Linked DNA regions of Desulfatibacillum aliphaticivorans DSM 15576. The main gene of each other region encodes a partner of the protein of the gene in region 2 in a complex. Links are inferred from orthologs where the notes say so. Each region holds a gene or a part of one and is shown on either strand. Other genes may lie near its edges.

What was found. Proteins that work in one complex are often made in the same cells at the same time.
Region 1: the proteins of tsaD (region 2) and tsaB are in contact, whole or in part, in a solved structure (PDB 4WQ4), measured with the Escherichia coli proteins. The link is inferred for Desulfatibacillum aliphaticivorans DSM 15576 from one-to-one orthologs.

What each region holds. Positions count from the first base shown.
Region 1 is NZ_AUCT01000037.1:10,206-15,816, forward strand. The notes cover bases 1-2,999. They hold tsaB (tRNA (adenosine(37)-N6)-threonylcarbamoyltransferase complex dimerization subunit type 1 TsaB), read right to left. Parts: upstream 1,847-2,999; coding sequence 1,154-1,846; downstream 1-1,153. Other genes in these bases: pssA (CDP-diacylglycerol--serine O-phosphatidyltransferase), read right to left, coding at 1-338; G491_RS0123955 (phosphatidylserine decarboxylase family protein), read right to left, coding at 335-1,003; lon (endopeptidase La), read right to left, coding at 1,843-2,999. Outside these bases: more of lon, read right to left, coding at 3,000-4,323; G491_RS0123970 (prepilin peptidase), read left to right, coding at 4,568-5,368; G491_RS0123975 (inositol monophosphatase family protein), read left to right, coding at 5,355-5,611. UniProt on the Escherichia coli protein: Required for the formation of a threonylcarbamoyl group on adenosine at position 37 (t(6)A37) in tRNAs that read codons beginning with adenine.
Region 2 is NZ_AUCT01000007.1:192,598-200,572, forward strand. Bases 2,477-5,226 are described here. They hold tsaD (tRNA (adenosine(37)-N6)-threonylcarbamoyltransferase complex transferase subunit TsaD), read left to right. Parts: upstream 2,477-3,224; coding sequence 3,225-4,229; downstream 4,230-5,226. Other genes in these bases: G491_RS0108300 (glycosyl transferase), read left to right, coding at 2,477-3,214; G491_RS33575 (PAS domain-containing hybrid sensor histidine kinase/response regulator), read right to left, coding at 4,294-5,226. Also shown: purM (phosphoribosylformylglycinamidine cyclo-ligase), read left to right, coding at 177-1,220; more of G491_RS0108300, read left to right, coding at 1,388-2,476; more of G491_RS33575, read right to left, coding at 5,227-7,392; betA (choline dehydrogenase), read right to left, coding at 7,773-7,975.

The DNA of each region.
Region 1 (5,611 bases), on a different replicon or contig from region 2:
GCGGCCAGCCAGCCGATCCGCCCAAGAGGTTGAAGCGCCCACAAGAACATGGTCAGGCCGGGCGCCAGGCCGAAAGAAACCAGGTCGGCCAGGGAATCGTACTCCACGCCGAACTGGCTGGTGGTGTTGGTGGCCCGGGCCACCTTGCCGTCCAGATTATCGAAAACCCCTGCAATAAGAACGCAAAAAGCAGCCTTTACATAATCCCCCTGCGTAGCTGAAATCACGGCGAAAAAACCGAAAAACAAATTGAGGGAGGTTACAAAATTTGGCAGGACATACACTCCCTTGTGCATGTCAAAACGCCTTTTTCGGCCGTCTTTGTTCTTATTCTTCATGGCATATTCCCTATCACGGTTGATCCGGCGAAAACCTTGTCCCCTGGCAGTACGCAGGGGTCAAAGCCTACCGGCAAGTACACATCCAGGCGGGAGCCAAAACGAATCATGCCGAACCGCTCTCCCTTAACAACCTCGTCGCCCGGTTTAATTCCACATAAAATCCGTCTGGCCACCAGCCCGGCGATCTGCACGTAACAGATTTCCCGGCCGTTGCAGTCCAGAACAACGGCGTTGTGTTCGTTCTCCTGGGAGGCCTTGTCCAGGTTGGCCCTGAAAAACTTGCCCGGATTATATATAATCCGTTTGACCGTCCCGTTCATGGGATTCCGGTTAACGTGGACGTTGAACACGGACATGAAAATGCTGATCTTAAGCGCCCGGCCTTCAATGAAGGGATTGGAATCCACCACATTGACGAAAAGCACCTTGCCGTCCGCGGGAGAAACCACGGCGTTTTCCTCTTCAGGGGCAAGCCGGTCCGGGTCCCTGAAGAAGTAGCATGAAAACATCGTAAACACATATAGCAGCAAAGCAAGAACTTTATAATCCAGAATCGCCATTAGCAGCGTAGTAAAACCTGCTGCAAGAATAATCGGCCATCCGGCGTTGGCGATGGGCAGGGCTCTGTCGCTTGGGGGATCCGGATATGTATATTTTTCCATAATCAATCTTTCAATCTTAAGGGCGGCGCCAAAAATAATCAAGGCGAATTCCTGCCGTCGGGTTCGCCTTGCATGGGATGGCGAACAATACATCACCGGCAGGTAAGTGTCAATCTCAGTTCGTTTTTCAGAGGGCGATGCGGCCCGAATTTACACGGCCTGAGGAATTTTCGGCAGTTTGGCGTCGGACTTTCTAATGTAGGTCGCCTTGAGATCCGCAGCGCTGCATGCCTTGCCCTCTTTTATGGCCTTTGCGGCAATGTCTGCAACCACGGTGATGTCGATTCTGTTCAAGTCCTCCGGGGCGAAGCGCGCCTTACCGCCCAATTCAGCTTCAATGAACTCCCGGTACAGGGCGGCGCCGTCTCCAATAAACAGGCTTTGTTCACTGACTTCGCAAATCCATTGCTCCGGCGATTTGGCGGCTTCCGGGCTCGTTTGCACCAGCCCGTTATCGCTCGGCCGGAATTCGGCTGCATACACCTGCCCTTTCCGGGCGTCCATGGCGGCCTGAACGGGCAGGTTGCAGGGCTGGGCGGCTTTCGCCAAAGCGTATAGTGTGGACACTCCGTACACCGGGATGTTCAAGGCCGAAGCCAGCCCTTTGGCGGAAGCAATGCCGATGCGCAGGCCCGTAAAGCTGCCCGGGCCGCAGGTCACGGCCAAGCCATCCACCTGAGCCGGCTTAAGCCCCGCCTCGTTCAACACGTTTTGGACCGCATCCATAAGGCTCCTGGCATGGGAGCGGGACCGCTCCCCCTGCTCCCGGGCCAGCACCCGGCCGTCTTCAACCACAACCACGCCAAACCCCAGGGCGGCCGTATCCATGGCCAGAACGATCATTTATCTGCGGCCTCTGTCGTTTTCGCCTTGGGCTGGGTCTTTTTGGCCTTGGGCTTCGCCGCTTTTTTAGCCGGCTTTTTTTTCGGCGGCGCCTTTTTCTTTTCCGCGGGCAAGAGAGCCTTTTCCAAAACCTCATTCACGTGGCTCACCGTGATGTATTTCAGCTTTCTGCGCACCTGCTGCGGAACCTCGGACAACTCCTTTTTATTTTTCTCAGGAATAATAATTGTCTTGATCCCGGCTCTTAAGGCGCCCAGAGATTTTTCACGCAAGCCGCCTATGGGCAGCACCCTGCCCCGAATGGTCACCTCGCCGGTCATGGCGATGTCATTGGCCACCGGCCGCTCGGTCAGGGCCGAAACCAGGGCCGTGGTCATGGCGATGCCTGCGGACGGGCCGTCCTTGGGAATGGCGCCGGCCGGCACATGAATATGGATGTCGAAATTATCGAACAGATCCGGGTCTATCTCCAACTCGTCTTCGTTGGTCCGGGCGTAAGACAAAGCCGCCCTGGCCGACTCCTGCATGACTTCGCCCAACTGGCCCGTCAGCACCAGTTCCCCCTTGCCGCGCATGAGGGTGGTCTCGATGTACAGGGCTTCGCCGCCCCAATGGGTCCAGGCCAGTCCCGTGGCAAGGCCGATCTGGGGCTCTTCCTGGTCCATCTCGGGCAGAAATTTTTCCAGGCCAAGATATTTGACCAGGGAGGACGCGGTAATCTGATACGGCCCCTTTTTGCCTTCCGCGATTTTCCGGCTGACTTTCCGGCAAAGGGTTCCGATTTCACGCTCCAGATTGCGCAAGCCGGACTCGCTGGTGTATTCCGTGGCCATTTTAAGCAATGCATTGCCCGAGATGGTAATGTCCTCCGGCTTGAGGCCGTTTTCCTTGACCTGCCGGGGAACCAGGTATTGCTGGGCGATAAGCACCTTTTCGTTTTCCGTGTACCCGGCCAGATTGATGACCTCCATCCTGTCAAGCAACGCCGAGGGGATGGTGTCTGTCATGTTGGCGGTGGTAATGAACATGACGGAAGACAGGTCGAACGGCACGTTCAAGTAATGATCCGAAAAGGCGAAGTTCTGCTCCGGGTCCAAAGCCTCCAGCAAGGCGGAGGAGGGATCTCCCCGAAAATCCGCGCCGATTTTATCGATCTCGTCCATCATGAATACGGGATTGTTGGACTTGCAATGCTTCAACCCCTGGATGATGCGGCCGGGCAAGGCGCCGATGTAAGTCCGCCGATGGCCCCTTATTTCCGCCTCGTCCCGGATGCCGCCCAAAGAAAGGCGGTAAAACTTCCGGCCCATGGCCCGGGCGATGGACTTGCCCAGGGAGGTTTTTCCCACGCCCGGGGGGCCCACAAAGCACAGGATGGGGCCTTTCATTTTCGGGTTGAGCTTGCGTACGGCCAGGTATTCCAAAATGCGGTCCTTGACCTTTTCCAGGCCGTAATGGTCCTCTTCCAGAATTTCCTTGGCTTTTTTGATGTCCAGGGTGTCCTTGGTGGCCTTTTTCCAGGGAACCTCCACCAGCCAGTCCAGATAGGTGCGGACCGTGGGGGCTTCTCCCGCTTCCGGGTGCATCTGCTCCAGGCGCTTGAGTTGGCGGTCGGCCTCCTCCTTGGCTTCCTTGGGCATCTTGGCCTTACGGATTTTGTCCTGATATTCCTTGATTTCCTGGGTCTTTTCGTCCACCTCGCCCAATTCGCGATTGATGGCGCGCATTTGCTCCCGCAGGAAGTAATCCTTCTGGCTTTTGGATATCTCGTCGCGCACGCTGGACTGGATGCGGGCCTGCATGGCCGAAAGCTCCACTTCCCGGGAGACGAATCCGTTGACCGCCAGGAGGCGCTGGACCGGATCGATGGCCTCGAAAATGCTCTGGGCTTCTTCGATTTTCAGATTCAGGTTGGAAGCGACCAGGTCGGCCAGCCGTCCGGGATGGTCGATGCCGTCCAGGACCATGGTGACGTCCGGGGTGAGTTCTCCCCGAAGCCCCAAAATCTTTTCGCAGCTTTCCTTCACGTTGCGCATGAGGGCTTCGGTTTCCATATCCAAATCGCCCAGGTCCTCTTCATGAAGCAGTTCGATGCGCACCCGGAACATATCGGATTTTTTGGTGTAGCGGACGATTTTAGCCTTGGCCAGGCCCTGAACCAGCACCTTAACCCGGCCGTCCGGCAGCTTGAGTACGCGCAGAATCCGGGCCGCAGTGCCGTGCTTGAAAATTTGGTCCGATTCCGGGTTTTCCACGGCGCCGTCCATCTGGGTGGCCAAAAACAAAAAGCGGTCTTTGGCCATGGCTGCATCCACGGCGCGCACGGATTTGTCCCTGCCCACAAACAGGGGGATAATCATGTGGGTGAACACCACCACATCCCTAACCGGAAGCATGGGAAGGGTGGCGGGTATATCAAGATTCTGGTCGTCAGCATCTAGCAGTCCGACAAGATCGTCCGTATCAGTATGGGCCATTGGCTCTCTCTCAAATCTTTTGGGTTATTGGGACGTTGGCCTGCTTTGGCCGACGATAGCCCATCCGGCGGCGATTCGCCTGCCTTCAGGCTTCCCGAATGAAAAACTAATACAAAACATGCCACACTATGACAACAACAATCTTGACATTTAGAGCCCGGGAAGGCAAGGTTACAAATACGGAAAAGCTCGCAACCGGTTAGGCGAGCCGCTCCGAATTCGGCGTCCAAACAATGGAGAATGCATGTCTACAGCTCTGGTCCCGGTGCTACCCTATATATTCGTCCTCGCGTTCGGCCTGATCGTAGGCAGTTTTCTCAATGTTTGCATCTTCCGCATCCCGGAGGGGGGCATTCCGTTCAGCGAACCCCGCTCCCACTGCCCCCAGTGCAACGCCCAAATAGCCTGGTACGATAACATCCCCGTGGCGTCTTATATTGTGTTGACGGGCAAATGCCGGGCCTGCAAGGCCTCCATCTCCATAAGATATCCTTTGGTGGAGCTGGCTTCCGGAATGTTCGCCCTGGCCTGCGCCGTCAATTTCGGCTTCACCTGGGCGGCCCTGGTTTACTACCTGCTCATTGCAACCCTCCTGGTCATCACCTTTATCGACCTTGATCACATGATCATACCCAATATAATCACTCTGCCGGGAATTCCCATAGGCATTGCGGCATCTTTTTTGCTCCCGGAACTCAGCCTGGCCCAATCCCTGATTGGAGTAGCTGTGGGCGGCGGGGGCCTGTTCGCCGTATCCGAATTGTTTTACCTGCTCAGAAAAAAAGAAGGCATGGGCATGGGCGACGTCAAGCTCCTGGGCATGCTGGGGGCATTCTTCGGCGTTAAGGGGGTTTTGTTCACCATCATGGCCGGGGCCTTTGTGGGAACCTTCGTGGGGTTGATCCTCATCCCCCTGAACCGCTCCAAGGGATTGGATTTGAGAATCCCATTCGGCCCATTCCTTGCCTCAGGCGCTATCGTGTATATCTTTTGGGGAGAATTTTTGATTTACAAGTATTTGGAGTACGCTCGTGGCGGATTTTGAAAAAATTGAACACACAGCTCTTGCCGCAGCCCACGGGGCCGCCAAAGTGCTGTTGAAATATTACGGACGCGCCCGGGTGGTGAAGAAAAAGGGGGAAATCGACCTTTTAACCCAGGCGGATAAAGCCTCCGAGGAAATTATTGTGGAGGCCATTGCCAGGGCCTTTCCGGACCACGCCATCCTGGCCGAGGAAGGAAGCGGCAAGGAAGCCGATAGCGAATACACCTGGATTGTGGACCCCCT
Region 2 (7,975 bases):
CTTGGCTGATACAAGAAAGCCGCAACCTGGAAAGATAATCCGGGGCCTTTTTCAAATCAGGAGGGAGCCCGGGGCTTAAGCCCGGGTTCGCCAGGCGCCATTGGACAGGCGGCATAGCGCCAAAGCCGCTCCAACGGCCTGTTTATATCAACAATTTTTGCGGGAGTACGAAATACATGGCCAAGTCCCTTTCCTACGCGGATGCAGGCGTCGACATTGATAAAGCCAACCGGTTGGTGGACAGGATCAAAACAATCGTCAAATCAACCCCCCGCCAGGGAGTGATCGGCGGCATTGGCGGATTCGGCGGATTGTTTTCCCTGAACACCGAGCAATACGAAAGGCCTGTGCTTGTCAGCTCCACGGACGGCGTGGGAACCAAATTGCGCGTGGCTATCATGATGGACAAGCACGACACCATAGGCATCGACCTGGTGGCCATGAGCGTGAACGACATTCTGGTTCAAGGCGCCAAGCCCTTATTTTTCCTGGACTACCTGTCCATGGGAAAACTGAACGAAAACACCGCCGCTGATATCATCGAGGGCGTGGCGGAAGGATGCCGCCAGGCCAATTGCGCCCTGATAGGCGGAGAAACCGCGGAAATGCCCGGCATGTATGAAGACGGCGACTACGATCTGGCAGGCTTCGCCGTGGGCATCGCCGACAATTTCAAAATCGTGGACGGTTCTGACGTGGGCCAGGGCAACGTGCTTTTGGGCATCGCCTCCACCGGGCTTCATTCCAACGGGTATTCCCTGGCCAGAAAGGTGTTTTTCGATCACCTGGACCTGAAGGTGGACTCCTACGTGGAGGACCTGGGGATGACCGTGGGCGAAGCCATGCTCGAACCCACCAAAATTTATGCGGAAATAGTCCGGAACCTTATCCGGGACATCCATGTTAACGGAATGGCCCATATTACCGGCGGCGGCATCATCGACAACCTGCCCCGAACCATTCCTCAGTCCTGTAAGGCCATTATCCGGGAAGGCTCCTGGGAGTACCCGGCCATTTTCCCGTTCATGAAAAAAGCCGGGGACATCGACGAAATGGAAATGATGCGCACTTTCAACAACGGCATTGGGCTGGTCGCCGTCATACCCGAACCCCAGGTCCAGGAAGCCCTGGAGCTGATGCAGGCCATGGGCGAAAAAGCCTATGTCATAGGCGAAATTGCCGCCCGCGGCGAAAATGACGATCGCATAGAATGGAAATAAAAGAATCAGGCGAATCCTGTCCGATTCCAGGTCCAAAAGCCAAACCCAAAACCTTCTTGGGGCGGTTTTTCGCCTGGATCGCCAAGGGGGCGGAGAATCAAACCTGCGCCTCCTGAGGGCCCAGACGGTCCGGCGCCGGGCAGGCGCCCAGAAAATAAAACTAAAAAATGCTCGCATTATATTATCCCCTCGCCGCTTTTCTGATTTGCCTTGCAGCCACTCCCGCGGTTCAATGGATGGCGCATAAAAGGGATTGGCTCGCCCATCCCACGGCGGACAGGTGGCACCAGAAGCCCACCGCTCTCATGGGAGGCATCGCCATTTATGCGGGCATCAGCATTCCCCTATACATTCTTTCGGACTTCACCATAGAAAAGAGCTTTGTCCCGGGCATCGCCCCCATGCACGCAGGCCCCCACGCGGGCGCCGTGCTGTGGCTTGGGGTCACCCTGCTTTTCATCCTGGGTCTGGTGGACGATTTTTTAAAAATCAAGCCCCAAAGCAAATTGCTGGGCCAGATTCTGGTGGCCTTGATGGCGACCTTTTTCGGATACCGGCTTTGCTGGTTCGAGTCCATGACCCTGGACACAATGATTTCCGTGTTCTGGATTGTCGGCATAACCAACGCCCTGAATCTATTGGATAACATGGACGGGCTTTGCGCCGGAGTCGGGGCCGCGGCCTCGTTTTTCCTGGCCATGCTGTTGTGGGACACCAACTTTATGCTGGCTGTCATGTGCCTGATTTTATGCGGGTCTTTGGCGGCCTTTCTGGTGTTTAACTTCAATCCGGCCTCCATTTTCATGGGAGATTGCGGCAGCCTGGTGATCGGCTTTACCCTGGCTTTTTTGAGCATTTGCTACGCCGGGTTTTCGGCGCCCCCCCACGGCATCGCCAAATATGCATGCCCCATCATGGTGATGATGGTCCCCATATTCGACACCTCTCTGGTGACCTTCATCCGGCTGCTATCCGGGCGAAAAGCCTCCATGGGCGGCAAGGACCACACCTCGCACCGGCTGGTGCTTATTGGGTTGTCGGAAAAAAAAGCGGCCCTGGCTTTGTACGCCATCGCCTCCATTTCCGGCCTGGCGGCCATGTTCGTGGACAAGCACGACACCCTGAGCACGCCCCTGGTGCTGGTCCCTTTGGCATTGGCCATTCTGCTCATGGGCGTGTACCTATCTCAGTTGCGGGTATATCCGGAAAAAGAGTTCTCCGTACTTAGGGATAAAACCTTTACGCCGGTTCTGATGGAACTGACCTACAAGCGCCAACTGGCCCTTGTGGTGCTGGATTTCTGGCTCATCGCCTTTTCCTATTACATGTCGTACCGGCTGCGCTTCAATCTGGAGGACTTCAAGTTCTACTTCGAGGTTTTCCTCCAAAGCCTGCCCATTATCATCGGATGCAAAATCACCGCCTTTTACGCCATGGGCGTGTATCGCGGCGTGTGGGACTCGTTCAGCTTCAATGATATCTACGTGCACATCAAAGCCACCCTGCTGGGCACGCTGCTTAGCGTGGTTTTAATCACCTATGTGTTCCGGTTTCAGGATTTTTCCAAAGGCCTGTTTGTGATCGACTGGCTTGGCCTCACGGGCTTGGTTCTTCTCACCAGAGGCTCTTTCCGGCTGTTCATGGACGCCATGAAGCGCAGCAGCCTCAAAGGAGACCGGGTGCTTTTGTACGGCGCAGGCAGAGGCGGAGAAATTCTCCTGCGGGAAATTATGAACAACAAGCACAGACATCTTGTGCCGGCGGGCTTCCTGGACGACGATCCCATGAAGGCGGGCAAGCGGCTCCAGGGATACCCGGTGCACGCCGCCCAGGGAGACCTTGACGCCCTGCTTGCCAAGGAAGAGGTTCGGGGGATAATCATCGCCTATATCAATCCTTCGGAGCAAAACATGGCGCGGCTCAGGGAGATCTGCAGGAAGAACCAATTATTCTTAAAAAAATTCAGCGTTTGCATAGAGGACGTTGAAGTATAGCTTAAAATCCATGAAAACAATCCTTGGAATCGAATCATCCTGCGACGAAACCGCCGCCGCCGTGGTCAGCCGCGGAACGGAAATCCTATCCTCGGTGGTCGCCTCCCAAATCAAGGTGCACGCCCCTTACGGCGGTGTGGTGCCGGAACTGGCCTCACGCAAGCATTTGGAAAGCATCGCCCCCGTGGTGGAGCAAGCCCTGGAAGAGGCTGGAATATCGCGGGATCAAGTGGACGGAGTAGCCGTAACGCGCGGCCCCGGTCTGGTGGGCGCCTTGCTGGTGGGATTCTCCTTCGCCAAAGCCTACGCCTTGGCTTTAGACGTCCCCTGGGTGGGCGTGAACCATCTTTTGGGGCATATCCACTCGGTCCTTATGTCGCCCTCCCCTCCTGAATTCCCATTCGCCGCGTTGCTGGTTTCCGGCGGACACACCAGCATCTATAAAGTAAGCTCCCGCACGGACATGGAAGTCATGGGCCAGACCCGGGACGACGCTGCAGGCGAAGCGTTTGACAAGGTGTCCAAAGCCATGGGCCTGGGGTATCCGGGCGGCGAAATTATCAGCAAGCTGGCGGAAAGCGGAGACCCTCACAAAATCAGCTTTCCCAGATCCTGGCTGGACAAGAAAAAATTCGACTTTTCCTTTTCAGGCATCAAAACCGCGGTGGGCCGGTATATGCAGGTGCACGAAGAAACCTGGCAGGATGAGAAGGCGGACATCGCCGCCAGTTTTCAGGAAGCCGTGGTGGAAGTTTTGGCGACCAAGCTGATCAACGCAGCCAAAAGCATTGGCTGCCCCAGAGTGGCCGTGGCGGGAGGCGTGGCCGCCAACGCCTGCTTAAGGGATCGTGTGACCCAATTGGCGGCCAAGGCAGGCATGAGCGTGCACTTGCCGGACATCTCCCTGTGCGGAGACAACGCCGCCATGATCGCCGCCGCAGGATATTACAAACTCGTCGCCGGAGAACGCGCGCCCCTGAATATGGACGTTTTTTCCCGGGTGGAGAAAATGTGAATCCTTATATGTGCTATTGTAGCCTGGGCAAGGGTTCACATGAGGGAAAGGTTTAGACGAAATATCATTTTTTTGCCTGATCCAAAACCTTTCTAAGCATCACCGCCAGGTTATTTTTGTTAAACGGCTTCATAAGAAATCCTTCTATGCCAATAGCTTCCGCTTTTTCTTTATTAAGCCGTTCACTAAATCCTGTGCATATCATGACAGGAATGTCAGGCCGAATCTTTTTCATTTCAGCGGCCAGCCGGTCCCCGGTCATTTTAGGCATAGCCATGTCTGAAATGACTGCATCATAATTTTCAGGATTAGCCTTAAAGGCCTCCAATGCCTCCATTGCCCCCAATCTTGCGGTTACCTGGTATCCCAATCTATTCAGCAGTGTTTTGACTAAATTGACCAAAGCGGGCTCATCGTCCACTATAAGAATATGCTCATGACCAGTTTTGATTTTGGGGATTTCGGTGGATCTTTCAAATTCACCTGGTTTTTCCATCATGGGGAAATAGAGATGGAATGTGGAGCCTTTTCCCACATCACTTTCTATCCTGATATCCCCCCCATATTCTTTTAGGATCCCATAAACAACTGCCAAACCAAGCCCCGTGCCTTTTCCCTGCTTTTTAGTCGTAAAATACGGCTCGAAAATTTTGTCCATGATTTCTGGAGGGATGCCAGCGCCTGTATCGCTTACGGAAAACAACAACTGCCTATCCCCCAATATTTCAGAGGAGCCATGATCATCAGAACCTCGATCCACCTCTCTGAGAGACACCTCAATTTTCGCCCCGTCCATATTCTCCATGGCATGATAAGCATTAGTAATTAAATTCATCGCAATTTGATGCAGTTGAGTGGCGTTCGCCCATATTGCTCCGCAGTTTTTCTGGATTGCACTCTGAATTTCAATATTTTTTGGAATGGAGGATCGGCAAAGCGTTAACACATCATCAAGTATATATTGAAACTTTACAGGGCCCAGCTTTTCTTCCGACTTGCGGCCAAAAGCTAAAATTTGTGAAATCAGATCGCGCGCTCTTTCACTGGCTTTAAATATCTCTTTTACCTTAATCTGTTCCGGGCTGCCTGTGCGCAGATCTTCGGTAAGCATTTCCGCCAAGCCCATAATTGGCGTTAAAATGTTATTAAAATCGTGTGCTATTCCGCTTGCCAGATTTGCAATGGATTCCATTTTTTGAGCTTGTTGAATTTTCTCCTCAAATGACTTCTGTTCCGTGATGTCCGTATGAGACCCGGCCATTCGATACGGAACCCCGTTTTCATCCCTGAGGGCCCCCCCCCTTGCTTGAATCCAGCGATAAGAGCCGTCTTTATGACGAAGCCGGAACTCAATGGAGTACGCAGGCGTTTTGCCCAGGAGATAGTTTTCCACATATTTCAGTACAACGGGTTTATCTTCAGGATGCAGGCGGTCTTCAAAAGAAGAGAAAATATTAGGCAGTTCCTCATCGCAATAGCCTATCATCTCCTTCCACCTTGGGGACAAAAACAGGCTATTGTCGTGCAAATCCCAATCCCAGATGCCGTCGCGGGCGCCATTAATGGCCAATACATATTGTTCTTTACTTTTTATGAGATCCTGTTCAATTTTCTTGCGTTCTGTTATATCTGTGGAAACGCCGCAAAGAGCAATACATTCCCCGGAGTCATCAAAAACTTTTTGCACCCTGGAGTCCAAAAAAACTTCCCGTCCATGAATAGTTCGATTAACAACCTCCCCGTGCCACCTGCCATCCTGCAGCGTCTTTTGAAAAATTTCCTGTTGCGTGGCGCCATGGCCTGACTTTTCTCCATATACTTCGGTGGATAGCCCCACCAGCTCCCCTTGCGTATAGCCAAGATTCGTTTTTACCGCGTTATTCACATATGTGATAACCCCCTTAGTATCCGTTACTGTGACATAATCATGGATTTGATCAAGAACCATAGCCTGCAGCTTCAAGGCGCTTTCTATCTTTCTTTGCTCCGTAATATTGGACATGGCTGTCAGAGAATACGGGGTTCCGTTAGAGTACACAACTTCTCCTGAAAACAGGCCCTCGAGGATGGATCCGTGTTTGGTAACGACCTGAAGTTCAACATTGTTCAAGTTTCCATTCTTCCTCAATAATTTTGAAACATTCGCCTGTTTTTCCGGATGAACAAACAATCCAAGATTGGCTACGGTATTGCCGAGAATCTCCGCTTTTGAATAACCAAGCATATTTATAAATGCCACGTTGACATCAACAAACCGTCCTTCAGGAATTGTTGTAAGCGCCATCAGGATAGGATTATCCCTAAAAAGGCGTTCAAAAAGATGAAGATTCTCCTGTAAGTCCGACAAGTCTTTGGAAACGAGAAATATGGCGTCCTTTTCGCCCCATTTCCCTTTCCATGCACATGTTTCTGAGGCAATTCGCCTACCGTCTCTGTTTCGTAACGGTAAAGGAAAGTCCTGCTTGGTCGTGATGGCTGCCTTAAAAAAGGTCCTAGCATCAGCATGAGTGTCTTCAGGGAACAAATCCCAAAAAGCCAAATTTTGGAAATCATCCCGAGAGTAGCCCAACCTTTTGCGGGCAAAAGGGTTGGCGTATACAACTTCTCCAGACAGGGTGCATATAAAAACCATGTCTTCAATTGTTTCGATCAACTCCCGAAAGTTTGATTCCTTTTCCCTTATTTTTGCCTCAGCCTCTTTACGATGAGACATATCCCTGGCAATTCCAAAAAACCTTTTATGTCCATGTTCAGTAAAAGGAATCCCCATCACTTGAACTGGATACGCTGCTCCTTCAGCATTTTTATGAGTAGATTCAAAAACCCGGGGAAGTTCGTTAGGGTGTCCTTCCCAGAAGGATTGAAAGGATTCTATGCAAAAATTTGGATCAATATCCATTATTAATAAATCACGCATCATCTCCTTGCTTACCCCTAATGCTCGACAGGCAGCCTTGTTGGCGTCCAAAATCCTTCCATCTTGCCCAATCAAATATATGGCGTCGAGATGCTTTTCAAAAAGATTAGTGTACCAACTCTGGTTCATGGGAGCCTGGCCTTGTTTAGTCCGAAAAAGATTCCCGGACAGACCTTCCCTTGATAGTGCGTTTTCCAATGACTCCACAGTTTTTTCTAATTCTTCGTAGGTGGGTTTACGCTGCATTTCCTTTTACCTCGCAAAGGAATTCGACACTGTATAGATTTCATCTTAATGCCAATACAATAATGTGGACGACTAACAACCACGATCGGCATAAAAATGGATTATCTTGAATTTGCTAATAATTCTTAATAAAAAATAGGTGTCTGTTCATCGTTCCATATACCCCCCAATTTTTTAACAAGCAACTATTTAACGGGCGATTTTTTTAATATTGGCTCCTCTGTTTGAATTTTTCAGGCATAAATTACAATGGCCTTTTGGTATTTCACGGCTTCCAGTCCCGCGGAGTCTTGACTTACTCCAAATAAAAAAAAACCCCTGACGAGTAGATTCGCCAAGGGCTTCTTTATCTATACAAGGAATGTGGTTATTTTCAGCTGCTAATCTTCGGAAGCTGCTTCATCCTGGCCTTTGGTGTAGTAGGGAACCTCCACCGGCGGCGCGGGCGTGTTGCCCAGAATCAGATCCGCGGCTTTTTCGGCAATCATCATGGTGGGCGCGTAAATATTGCCGTTGGTGACGTAAGGCATGACGGAGGCGTCCACCACCCGAAGGTTCTCGATGCCGTGCACCCGGAGTTCGG